DNA from 2 places in the Oceanobacillus sp. NCCP-135 genome. Region 1 is predicted to be linked to the other one. Evidence: riboswitches for the same ligand, from Rfam matches in the RefSeq annotation. Region 1 holds a riboswitch; the other holds the start of a gene.

Region 1 (6,204 bases):
TTCATGCTGCTGTCCGGTTTCATCTGTGTAACGGAAGAATGGCGATTGATAGGTTTCATCGTATTGTATGGCAGCACCATATTGGGCAGCCAAATTCACTGCTTCCTGAGGACTTACGGTACGAGCGGTAGTGCCTTCTTCCCAAGGTATTCTCCAATCTCGACCATAAAGCGGAATTCCCATCATTATTTTATCCCGTGAAATCACTGTCACAGCATAATCCAGAACCCTTCGCACCTCATTAATTGGTGCAATCGCCCAAGGTTCGCCACCAGCCCAGCCCCATTCATATGTCATGGGCACAACAAAATCAACTATTTCACCATGTGCCTGATAATCATGTGCTTCATAAAGTAGTCCCTGCTGATCAGCACTTATTTTAGGCGCAAGGGCTGTGGAAACAATGTATCCTTCTGGATGTAATCTAGCAACAACCCGCCTAAGGAAATTATTATAGTTTTCACGATCCTCTGGATAAACATATTCAAAATCAAAATTGATACCTGCATAGCCCTTTTCTCGCATTGTGTTCAATAAATTGGTTATCAATGTTTCCTGTAAATCCGCATCTCGTAAAACAGCTGCAACAATATCTGAATCGAAACTTCCCTCAACAAAATTGGTCAGAACAAGCAGGGGTGCCACATTCGTTGCCTGAGCAGCATCTAATACCAGCGAATCCGCCAAATCAGTAATGGAACCATCTGTTCGGATACTGTAGGTGAATGGTGTTAGATACGTTAAATTTTTCCCTAAGAAAAGTACTTCCTCTCTCCCTGCTTCATCCAACTGGGTGGTAAACGCATTTACCTCAGTAATAGGTTTATTCATCGTTGGTATTCGAATCATCTGTCCCACGTAGATCATCGCCGGATTTGGTATAGTATTTACCTGAATAAGCTGATTAGTGGTAACTCCAAAATTCGCCGCTATCTGCCAAAGTGTTTCACCTGGTCGTACAGTGTGCTGCATATAAGGTGATTGCAGCATCTGACCTACATATATTAAAGCCGGATTCGTTATATTATTGGCTGCTGCCAGTTTTTCTACTGTCACCCCAAACCTCCCGGCAATTGCCCATAAATTATCTCCTGGCTGAACAACGAATTCCTGACCCAGTTCAGGGATAACAAGTGCCTGCCCTACAACAAGCACATCCGGATTTTCCAGCTGATTGACTAATATGATCTGATTGATATCCGTATAATAAAGATTTGCTATTCTCCATAGCGTATCTCCACTTTCTACTACATGGATTTGCACAGTTTTCCCCTCCATTGATCTATCGTTACAATTCATGATATTCACCCAATTATTGTCTGTGATAATAAGTTTAATATAATTTTTATACTTGATATATTTTTTATATCTGATATATTTAATAATGACTGGAGGTGCTCGTGATTAATATTTGTCCATATATGGAATCTTCATTTCAAATATTAGGCAGAAAGTGGAATGGCCAAATTATCCATTACTTATCCCTTTGCAAGGAGAACCGTGCACATTTTTCCGAAATAAAAAAAGATTTTACTGGTATAACATCAAGATCACTCTCACTGAAACTAACTGAGCTTATTGAATTTGGATTATTAGATAAGCAAGTAACAAGTGAAGCTGCTGTTACAATTTCCTATGAACTCACAGAAAAAGGCAAGGCCCTGGCAAATGCACTGAAGCCGATTCAGGAATGGGCACAGGAATATTTAAATGATGTTATTTCATCGAAGGGGGAAAATTAAATGAATAGTAAAATGATTTGTGATCTGGAAACAGGAATTTGCGGGGAAGCTGGTGACGAAACAATGGAAATAATTGATCTAAATCCTAAAAAAACGATTGATCTTTATTATGTAACGGATCCTATCTGTTCACATTGCTGGGCACTCGAACCTGTACTTCGTCGCTTTATTGAACAATATGGTCATTATTTTAACTTTAAAACAGTAATGGGTGGCTTGCTGGAAAAATGGGGCGATGGTTTTGCTGATGTACAAAACGGAATTAGTGGCCCTGCTGACGTTGCTGGACACTGGAGAGAAGTGGGCGAACATTCCCGCATGCCGATTGATGGGACATTATGGTATGATGACCCGGTTCAATCCTCCTTTCCGCCATCCCGCGTTTTTAAAGTTATTCAAAAACAGGATGAAAAAACTGCGTCTGTATTTCTACGGAAAGCAAGGGAAGCTGTTTTTGCCTTCAACAGAAACATCGGGGATGAACAGGTGTTAACGGAGATTGTAAATGGACTTGGCCTTGATGGAAAAGAGATAATGAAGGAAGCCAGTCACTCAAGCGGACAGGATCTGTTAAATCAGGACTTTGCACTTGCCGGCCAGCTTGGTGCAAGAGGATTCCCGACAATCATCATGGTAAACGAGGAAAATAAAGGCGTTAAAATTGTTGGTGCGCGTTCATTACCGGACTATGCTAATGGACTGAAGCAGGTTATGGGTGATACAGAAATCCAACCAAAAACTCGTCCTGAACTACCAGCACTTTTTGAAAAAGAGGGACTGTTATTTTCCAAGGAGATTGAAATAATGTATGATCTTGAGGAAAGTCAGGTTGAAGCATTTGTTCAAGAAAAGCTTTTGTTTGACAGTTACGAGCAGAAGGAAATCCTTGGTGAAGCTTATATTGAAAAAAAATAACCCGAAAGAAGTATCCGTTGTAAATGCATGCGGATACTTCTTTTTTTACCAGAAAACATACTGTATGAGTACAACTCCATAAAGGCTTGGCGAATACCAAGTTTTCTAATTGATTTCAGAAAATCCCCTCTGTCTTATAGCTGCTCGATTTTCTCGATTTCTTTTTCTCGAAGGGGCTGTCATATGTAATTGCCTTTCCTCTTCCGTCTCAGGATACACCTTCGGAACAGGAACCGGTCTTCCCTCTTCATTGACAGCAACCATTGTGAGAAAAGACTCTGTCGTTAGCTTCACCACATCTTTAATTAAATCATTGGCTGTAACCTTTACATATACTTCCATCGAACTTGTACCTGTATACGTCACAAATGACTCCAATATTAATGAATCTCCAACCTTTGCAGAAGATAGGAAATCCACCGAATCAATGGATGCTGTAACAACTGCACTCTTCGCATGCTTCATCGCTGTTAATGCTGCAATTTCATCAATATAGGCAAGCACTTTTCCGCCAAAAATCGTATCTAAATGATTCGTGTCTGGCGGAAGTACCAGGCGGGTTTGAATTGTTTTTGAACTTTGAATTGATACTTTTTCCATTGCTAAATACCTCCTGAAAATTAAAAAACACCCTCTTAATTAGAAGATGTTAAAAAACACAATAAAATAAATTTCATAAATCATGAAAACATTAGATCGCAACATCCTCCTATCTCCCGTAGGATTATAATGTTCTTCCAAATGGCAGGTATCCTGGCTTAGAATCATCAAGCTCTTTTCCCTTCCCATTTCTATTTTGAAACAGTGGCTGTAAAAGAACTCTCCTCATTACAGTGGCGGGACCGCGTTGGAATTTCACCAACTTCCCTTTTCAACTTATATCATAAGTCACCATTGGCAAGCTATTCAATTTTAATTAGTATACCATTTTTATGCAAGACTGTCGTTCTCCATTTAGGTAAGCCCGGGAACGCATGGACTTTTGTTTAAAGGCAATTTTAGCATATAATAAAAACGGAGGTGAGCTTGATGGTACGGGCAAGAAAATTTTCCAAAAAGGATTTATATAAAACAACGAAAGAGATCCTTCTCAATCATGGTTATGATGGGTTTACCTTTAGCAAAGTCGCCAAACGATTAGACGTTTCTAGAGGGACTATTTATAAATACTTTAAGAAAAGAGAAGAATTAATTACCGAATATATGGTATATGAAATGGAACAGTTTCTGATTAAATTGCAAAGAATTGATGAAATCCAAGGTTTTCAGGAACAATTTAATTACGTAATCGATATTATCTTTGAAGATAGTGAGATCCATCAGATTCGTGGTATAGCCTTTCATATTCCTACAGTTACCGAAGATGTCAGAAAAAATAAAGAGCAATTAGAAATGCTTCATCAGGATATGTATAAGCATCTGCAGGGTTTTGTTGAGTTAGGAAGAGAGGAAAAGAAGTTAAAACAAAGCCTTCCCGACAGCCTAGTCTTAGCACTTATTTTCCAAACAATTGATATTCCCAATCATTTTGGAGTGCCAGAGCATGAATGGACAGTATCCATTAAAGAAATTATAAGTCACGGAATGTTCACATAAAAATTAATTGACACTTGTGTTACTTTGAATGATAATTGTAAGGTGACATAAGTGTCATTATTGTTTCTAACCCATACAGAAGGGAAATAACTATGAAAAATTTACTGCATTTTATAACCGATCGCGTTACATCTAAAAAAGGTATGTGGATTACGGTCAGCATCTGGCTTATTGCAATCCTGTTATTAATGGTATTTGCTCCAGGTGCAAAGGATTATAAAGTATCCAGTCTTGATTCGCTGCCGGAAGATGCGCAATCTGTTATTGCCCAAGATAAGGTGGACAAATACTTTAAAAATAATGATGGGATTCCTGCAATTTTAGTGTTCCAAACAGATGAAAATGAGCTTGAACTGTCGGATGTAACAGATATTGTTTCAAGTATTAGTGAAGAAGATGTAAAAGGAATCGAATCAATCGTTCCTTTAAGTGAACTTCCCCCACAAGCAACTGCAGGATTTTTCTCTGAGGATGGCACCACTGCAATTGTTCCACTAAATTTTGATCCATCTTATGAGACTACTGATATTCAGGATTCATTGGAACAAATTTATAATATAGTGGAACAAACTGACCTTTCCTTATATGTTACAGGTCCGGCCGGAATAACATCAGATACAAATGATCTATTTTCTCGTGCAGACCTTGTTCTTATCCTGTCAACGGTAGGAATTATATTAGTACTGCTGATTGTTCTTTACAGGTCACCTGCACTCGCATTAATCCCATTGTTGGCAGCTGGATTTGTTTATGGCGCAGTGAACCAGCTGCTCGGTTTAGTAGGTAAAAGCGGTGTGCTATTAAGCAGCCAATCCTTGTCCATCATGAGTATATTATTATTTGCTGCTGTGATTGATTATTCTTTATTTGTTTTTTCACGTTATAGAGAAGAACTGAAAACCCGTGAAAATAAACATGATGCAATGAAGATTGCAATGAGAGGCGTTGGAGTTCCTGTGTTCTATTCAGGAGCAACTGTTTTAGCGGCAATGCTTGTTTTGTTCTTTGCCCAATATGAGGACTCTAGAAACTTTGCTCCCATTTTTGGAACAACAATGGCGGTTGTTATTCTTGCATCTGTCACACTTGTCCCTGCATTATTTACGATTTTTGGCAGAAAGTCTTTTTGGCCAATCATTCCACGTGTTGGGGATCAGCATATTAAATCCAGTTCCTTTTGGAGTAAGGTTGGTCGTTTTGTAACAGGAAAACCAATCACTGCGGTTGCTATGATTGGTATTTTGCTTCTTATTTCTGCAACAAACGTACTAAATACAAGCTATGAATTTGATAATTTGAAGTCCTTCCCTGATGATATGCCTTCTCGTGTGGGCTATGAAATTTTGGAGAAAAAGTTTGAGGCTGGAGATTTAGCTCCAACCACCGTCCTGTTTGAATCAGAAGAAGTTATCAGTGAAGAAAAAAGAAATGAATTAATGAGTGACCTGTCTGATCAGGAGCATGTAAGCAATGTTCGAATGGATGGAATTACTGCGGATGAAACGGTTATTGCTTACAGCATGACATTTGATATGAGTCCATACTCAAATGAAACAATGAATGCTCTTGAAGAAATCATGAATAATTCCGAGCAAATTGCAGATAACAGTAATCTTAGTGGCAAGCTTTACTTTGCTGGAGAAACAGCTACTGCAATAGATGACAGATCTGTCAATAACCGGGATCTTGCTGTTGTAATAACAATAGAAACACTATTAATCTTTGTCATGCTGATTTTCCTGACCAAGTCATTTAGAATGCCTGTATATATGATGGGTACCATTCTTGTTTCCTATGTTGCGGCACTGGGACTGGGGATGTTCTTAACCAATTTATTCTTTGATATCGAGAACATAAGCAACAGGGTGCCGATGTATGCTTTTGTTTTCCTAGTTGCTCTGGGAATTGATTATAACATCATTCTAATTTCACGGTTTATGGAAGAACGGCA
Region 2 (6,204 bases), on a different contig from region 1:
GATGATTGTGACAGTATGGGGTGTAGGATATAAATTTGAGGTAGATGATGTGTAATGTTTTGGAAAAGCGTAGTAGGTAAACTAGCAATAACAATATTGTTGCTAGTTTCTTTTGTATTACTAATATTATCGATACTTTTATTAGAGTTTTTTGAGAATTTTCATATTGAAGAAGCTGAAACAGATATGCTGCAAACTGCTACTAAAATCTCTGTTTTGGTAGAACAGCATGATGATAAGTCTATCATTTTGGAGACCACTGATCGTGTTAAAGATCCGGCAACTCGTGTGGCGATTTTATTTAATGATGGAGAGCTATGGGTTTCAGACAGTTCTGATGAAAATTTATTAAAGCTGGATGCCTCGTGGCTGGAAACGGAAGAGGATTTAACAAGAGTATTAACAAATGATAGAGAGATTAGAAAGCAAATTACCATACCAAATAGTGAAATGGAAGCAATGATAGTCGGTACACCATTAGATAATAATAATGGAGCAATATTTGTATATCAGTCTTTAGATGTAATTGACCAAACAAAAGCTGAAACTACTAAAATTATCTTTTTAGCTGCAGGTATTGCGATTGTATTAACCACAATATTTGCCTTTTTCCTTTCAACACGAATTACTTCACCATTAATTAAAATGAGAGAAGCTGCCTTTGATTTGACAAGGGGTGAGTTCAATACAAAGGTACCAATATTGACCCATGATGAAATCGGTGGCTTAGCACTGGCTTTTAACCGAATGGGAAGACAGCTAAAATTCCATATTAATGCATTACGACAGGAAAAAGAACAGCTGTCAAGTATTGTTAGCTCCATGGCTGATGGTGTTATGACACTGAATAGAACCGGGGATATGATCGTTACAAATCCTCCTGCAGAACGATTTATTGAAGATTGGTATTTTGAAAACAATCTAGAGAAGAATGAAGATAATCGAAAATTGCCACACGAATTACATGAATTTTTACAGGAAGTAATTGATGGGGAAACAGAAGTACTGCATGAATTAACCATTCAAGGACGAAGCTGGGTAATGCTAATGACGCCATTATATGATCAAGCATATGTACGGGGAGCAGTTGCGGTTATTCGTGACATGACAGAGGAAAGACGGCTGGATAAACTTCGTAAAGATTTTATTGCAAATGTATCCCATGAATTACGCACACCGATTTCAATGCTGCAGGGATACAGTGAGGCAATTGTTGATGATATTGCTGAAAGTAAAGAAGAGAAAAATGAATTGGCCGAAATCATTTATGAAGAATCATTACGTATGGGGCGCTTAGTAAATGAACTATTGGATCTTGCGCGTATGGAAGCAGGTCATATTCAATTAAATAGGCAGCAAATAGAAGTTGAGACCTATGTTGATCGGATAATAAAAAAATTTAGTGGAATAGCAAGTGATAATAAGATAGAATTAAAATTAAACAAGAATATATCAAAATTTCAAGCAATTTATGATCCAGATCGAATTGAACAGGTTTTTACTAATCTAATTGATAATGCAATTCGTCATACAGCAGAGAATGGATTTGTAAAGGTATTAGTTGAATGTAATGATAATTGGTTGAATGTAGCTATTGAAGATAATGGAAGTGGTATCCCGGAAGAAGATCTGCCATTTGTATTTGAACGATTTTACAAAGCGGATAAATCAAGAGTAAGAAATAAAGCCAAAAAGGGAACTGGTTTAGGTTTATCCATTGCTAAAAATATTATTGATGCACATGACGGGGTTATTTCGGTTAAAAGTAAAGTAAACCAAGGAACCACTTTTAGTTTTAAAATACCAACTAATATCAGCGATTAATCTGTTCTAAATAATTTATCACGCATAACGGGCTGTAATACCCCCACCTCCAAGCGTGAGAAAATCCCAGACGTGAAGGTGGGGGAGGAAGGGAAAACCTGGGGGGAAAGTCCCCACTTAATGAAGTTTCACTTTATATGTGATAAAATATACCAGTAATTAAATTGAATAAAATATTTTGGGAATTGGTGTTTTCCTTAAAAGGGAATCCAGTGAAAATCTGGAGCTGTCCTCGCAACTGTAAATGGTATACGAAATAAGCATTAACCACTGTATGATTTCATATGGGAAGGGCTTATAGTAGGTTAATATCATAAGTCAGTAGACCTGCCAAATTCTTGTGTTTCAATGCTTCGAGGGTGTAAGTTATTGGGACAACCGAATACATATTTCCCCTATATGATATATATTTATGTTTCGATTGTCTGATGTGCTAACTCATTGAAGTGGAGTTAGTTTTTTTATTTCTTTTTAATTACAAGCATAGATTATACAGGAGGAGTTCAAAATGAATAAATGGCTGTTGCGTTTAGGATCCTTATTCGTTGTAATCTCATTGTTAGCAGGATGTGCATCAGATGAGAATAATGAACAGGGTACAACGTCAACAAATAATACAAGTGAGCAAGAAGAAAATAACCAGGAAGCAGAAGTAAGTGAAGATTCAGTTCTTATTACAATTACGAAGGATGAAGGCACAGAGTTTATCCATGAGAAAGAAATAGAAATTAAAGAAGGTGACATTCTTATGGATGTCTTGAAAGAAAACTTTTATGTGGAAGAGGAAGACGGATTCATTACATCCATCGAGAGAGCTTCACCAGAAGAAGATGAACAAAAAGCATGGATGTTTTTTGTTAATGATGAAATGGCACCTGTAGGCGCTGCGGAGTTTGAACTGACTCCTGGTGATAAGGTAACATTTGATCTGCAGTCATGGGAATGATCTAATTGAATATATATAAATTAACATTATTGGCGTTATTGGCAGCACTTGCGGTTGCAGGAAGAGTCGTTTTTGTATATTTGCCAAATGTCCAGCCTGTTACTTCTTTAATAATTATTTGTGGTATATTCCTAGGTCCCTTCGCCGCTGTAATACTGGCGATATTAACTAGCTTTTTGTCAAATATGGTACTAGGCATGGGGATATGGGCGATCTGGCAAATTGTTTCCTGGTCACTAATTGGAATAATGAGTGGAATATTAGGTAAAATATCAAAGAGGATTCCACTGTTTGTCATTGTATTATTCTCTATTTTCAGTGGCTACCTTTATGGCTTCATCATTTCATTAACAAATTATCAAATAGCAGGTGGTAATTTTTTTGCGTATTATTTACTTGGTTTACCGTTTGATACAAATCATGCCATAGGAAATGCTATCTTTATGATATTATTGTACCCAACTATTTCCTATTTTTTAAAAAAATATGCCAATAAACGTTTCATTACTCACAATACCAACTGAATTTAGTTGGTATTTTTTCTTTGCTTAGGAAATTATAAAATTTAAATGCTGTGGATAACTTAGTTGCCGGAACAGCCACGTCCAGCTCCAGCGCTAAAGCTATAGCGAGACCTTCCCTCACCTCCGTACGATAAAGAAGACTTGCCGATTGGGAACCAGAGGCTTAGTCGCACTTATACCCTTGTGGTGAAAGTCAACATCGGCTCCCTACGGTCGCCTGAGTTTCCTTTATCTCCTACGGCTCAGTCCAGTCCGTACGTCGCTAACCGGGCGCCCTGCGCTTTTGTTCTTACATGCTCTATAGTACAATTAGAATGTAACTTTTAAGTAATAATAAACGACTATATATGAACGGAGGATCTTTTATGAAGGTCGTTTTTGAAGAGTTTCATGAAAAATATCATCATGATTTATTTCAATTTATTTTTTATATGGTAAAAGATAGGCCATTAACAGAAGATCTCGTTCAGGAAGTTTATATAAAAGTTTTAAAATCCTATGAAACATTTAAAGGGAAAAGCAGTGAGAAGACATGGCTGTTTTCAATTGCGAGGCATGTTACTATTGACTATTTTCGATCACAAAACCGAAAACGAAAACGTATATTGGAATTTTTCGACTGGAGTGAAAAAGGACAGTTAATCCAGGATTTGAAACCATTACCTGATGAATTAGCTGTACAGAATGAGGAAATCCAAACCATTTATAACCATTTGGATAAATGTACGGTTGATCAAAAAAGTGTACTTATTTTACGATACATACAATCATTTTCAATCCAGGAAACAGCAGAGATTCTGAATTTCAGTGAAAGCAAGGTAAAAACCACCCAGCATCGAGGACTGAAAGCACTAAGAAAATATATAGCCGAAGATCAAAAGAGAGGGGGAGATGTTGATGAAATATAATGATGATCAAGAATTAATAGAAAAACTAAAAAACATGCCGAAAGTCGATGATACGATGGATAAAAATAAATTATATCACCGCATCTCCTCTGCGTTAGCTTCACAACAAAAACGACCAAAAGGAAATTCTAAATTAGTACCCGTTTTAGGAACTATCATGGCTGCTATCCTATTACTGATCATGGTGCCAATATTTTTTAATACGAATATGTTCGAAACTCAAAATGAGAATTCTACTGCAGATCGTGCACTTGATAACACTAACTCGAATCAGAAATCAGAAGAGTCTTTACATGATATGCAAGAAGAATCAACGGCTATGGAAGATACGGAGTCTGAAATTATGACGAAGAGTAAACCTATAGAGAGCTATGTTATTAATCAAAATAATAGTAATACAGTAATTGTACATGGAGCTGTTGCAGACAGCCAGCAGCAATATGTTATTCCATTATCTTTTATAGTCCCAGAGTCTGCAGATATTAATACGTTTTATAGTGAGATGGGTCATTATATAAAAGATCAGGAATGGGGTTTAAGTGATTATTTATTTGAGAATGTGTCGTTTATAATAGAAAAAGAAGCCAATCAGGTCATGGTTGATCTTCCATCAGGATTTTCTCTAAGCGAAGGATCCGCTACTGCAACTATTTTTGAAAAATCCCTGAAAACGATGTTTAAGCATAAGGGAATTGAAAAAGCAGTTTTTCATACAGAAAACAACCAAAGAGTAGATCTTGGCCCTTTTGGTATAGTGAATGAATTATCGCTTCGTGACGAGCAAAATGCCAGTTATAAGCTTTATCATCAAGATAATGCTGATAGATCATTTCTAATACCAATTCCCAATGAGGATGAATTAACGATTGATGATGCTTTAATGGAAATGAAAAGAGATGATCCGGATTTTAATGTATTCCAAACAATACCTGAGCCGATTCAATTTACAACGGATTCAATAGATCATGAGCTAATAATATCCTTTTCTGATGAAAATTTAATAGTAAATAATCAGGATACCCTAACAATGATTGAAGCTATTCTTATGACAGCAAAAAGCTATGGCTATGCCTCAGTCTCTTTTCAGAATAGTAACTTGAAAAAAATCGGCTCGTATGTACTAACAGAACCCATTCCTGTACCAGTGGGTGCTAATCCAATCAACTCAATAGCAAAACGATAGAATCAGCTCTCTTTCTAAATTTTGTTGCTCTTAACTCGTAGATGATAGAAAAGACGACGTAAGATACTATATCAGAATTCAAATATGTGGAGGACCTTAAACTTGAAGAAACTGATGTAGACTGTCCGATAGAGAACCATCTCTACGTCCAAACGAAGCGAGCCTAAAGGTTTATGTTTACTAAACATAATAAAAAATGCTTTAGAAGTTATTTTCTAAACCACTTTTTATTTTGATTTGCTATAATAAAAGATAGGGGAATATTGTGAACTAATCCTGATTCTGTTCAAGGGTCTTTAGGTCATACCATGAGGTACTAACATTCAGTGGGGGAGGAAGGGAAACCCCCACTGAATGAAGTTTCACTTTATTGGGTCACCATCAAATGGTTTGTCTGAAATTTTAATTGAATCAGTTGGACAACCTTCACGGGCGTCAACCATGTCATCCTCTAAAAATTCCCCAACTTCTGCTGTTCCAGTATTATCATCCAACACCACATAGGCGAGACCTTCATCATCGTAATCATATATATCAGGAGCCGAAGCCCCACATGCAGCACAGGCAATACATGTTTCCTTATCCACAATTGTGTATTTTGGCATGTAGCTTACCTCCTAAAACTCCTTACATTAGCGATCTGCCCTCTAAAATAATTGTAAAACTGATTATTTAGCAATTCAAGTGAAATTTAACGTAATATGAGCATAATATTTTTAATTTCGGTTAATTTACAAAATCGCCATATTCTAATTTATTTAAAGGAGGTCTTGAAAATGGTAGTCGAAGGTATTATTTTAAAATGTAGTTTAAATATAC

Evidence for each region. Region 1 has a riboswitch for cobalamin ahead of AC6HVZ_RS04030 (acyl-CoA thioesterase). Riboswitches for the same ligand answer to the same signal wherever they lie in the genome.
Region 2: another riboswitch for cobalamin. It lies ahead of AC6HVZ_RS02485 (DUF4430 domain-containing protein); the one in region 1 lies ahead of AC6HVZ_RS04030 (acyl-CoA thioesterase).

Annotation. Positions count from the first base shown of each region.
Region 1 covers NZ_BAAKSZ010000004.1:30,084-36,287, reverse strand. Annotated here, with positions in the region: gene AC6HVZ_RS04045 (glycoside hydrolase family 18 protein) at 1-1,263, opposite strand, end outside; gene AC6HVZ_RS04040 (winged helix-turn-helix transcriptional regulator) at 1,404-1,742, shown strand; gene AC6HVZ_RS04035 (DsbA family protein) at 1,743-2,657, shown strand; gene AC6HVZ_RS04030 (acyl-CoA thioesterase) at 2,763-3,257, opposite strand; cobalamin riboswitch at 3,384-3,568, opposite strand; gene AC6HVZ_RS04025 (TetR/AcrR family transcriptional regulator) at 3,687-4,253, shown strand; gene AC6HVZ_RS04020 (MMPL family transporter) at 4,346-6,204, shown strand, end outside.
Region 2 covers NZ_BAAKSZ010000002.1:149,136-155,339, reverse strand. Annotated here, with positions in the region: gene AC6HVZ_RS02495 (response regulator transcription factor) at 1-55, shown strand, start outside; gene AC6HVZ_RS02490 (ATP-binding protein) at 55-1,824, shown strand; cobalamin riboswitch at 1,994-2,173, shown strand; gene AC6HVZ_RS02485 (DUF4430 domain-containing protein) at 2,333-2,770, shown strand; gene AC6HVZ_RS02480 (ECF transporter S component) at 2,776-3,294, shown strand; gene sigX (RNA polymerase sigma factor SigX) at 3,660-4,202, shown strand; gene AC6HVZ_RS02470 (RsiX family anti-sigma factor) at 4,192-5,385, shown strand; gene AC6HVZ_RS02465 (ferredoxin) at 5,748-5,990, opposite strand; gene AC6HVZ_RS02460 (YpbB family protein) at 6,162-6,204, shown strand, end outside.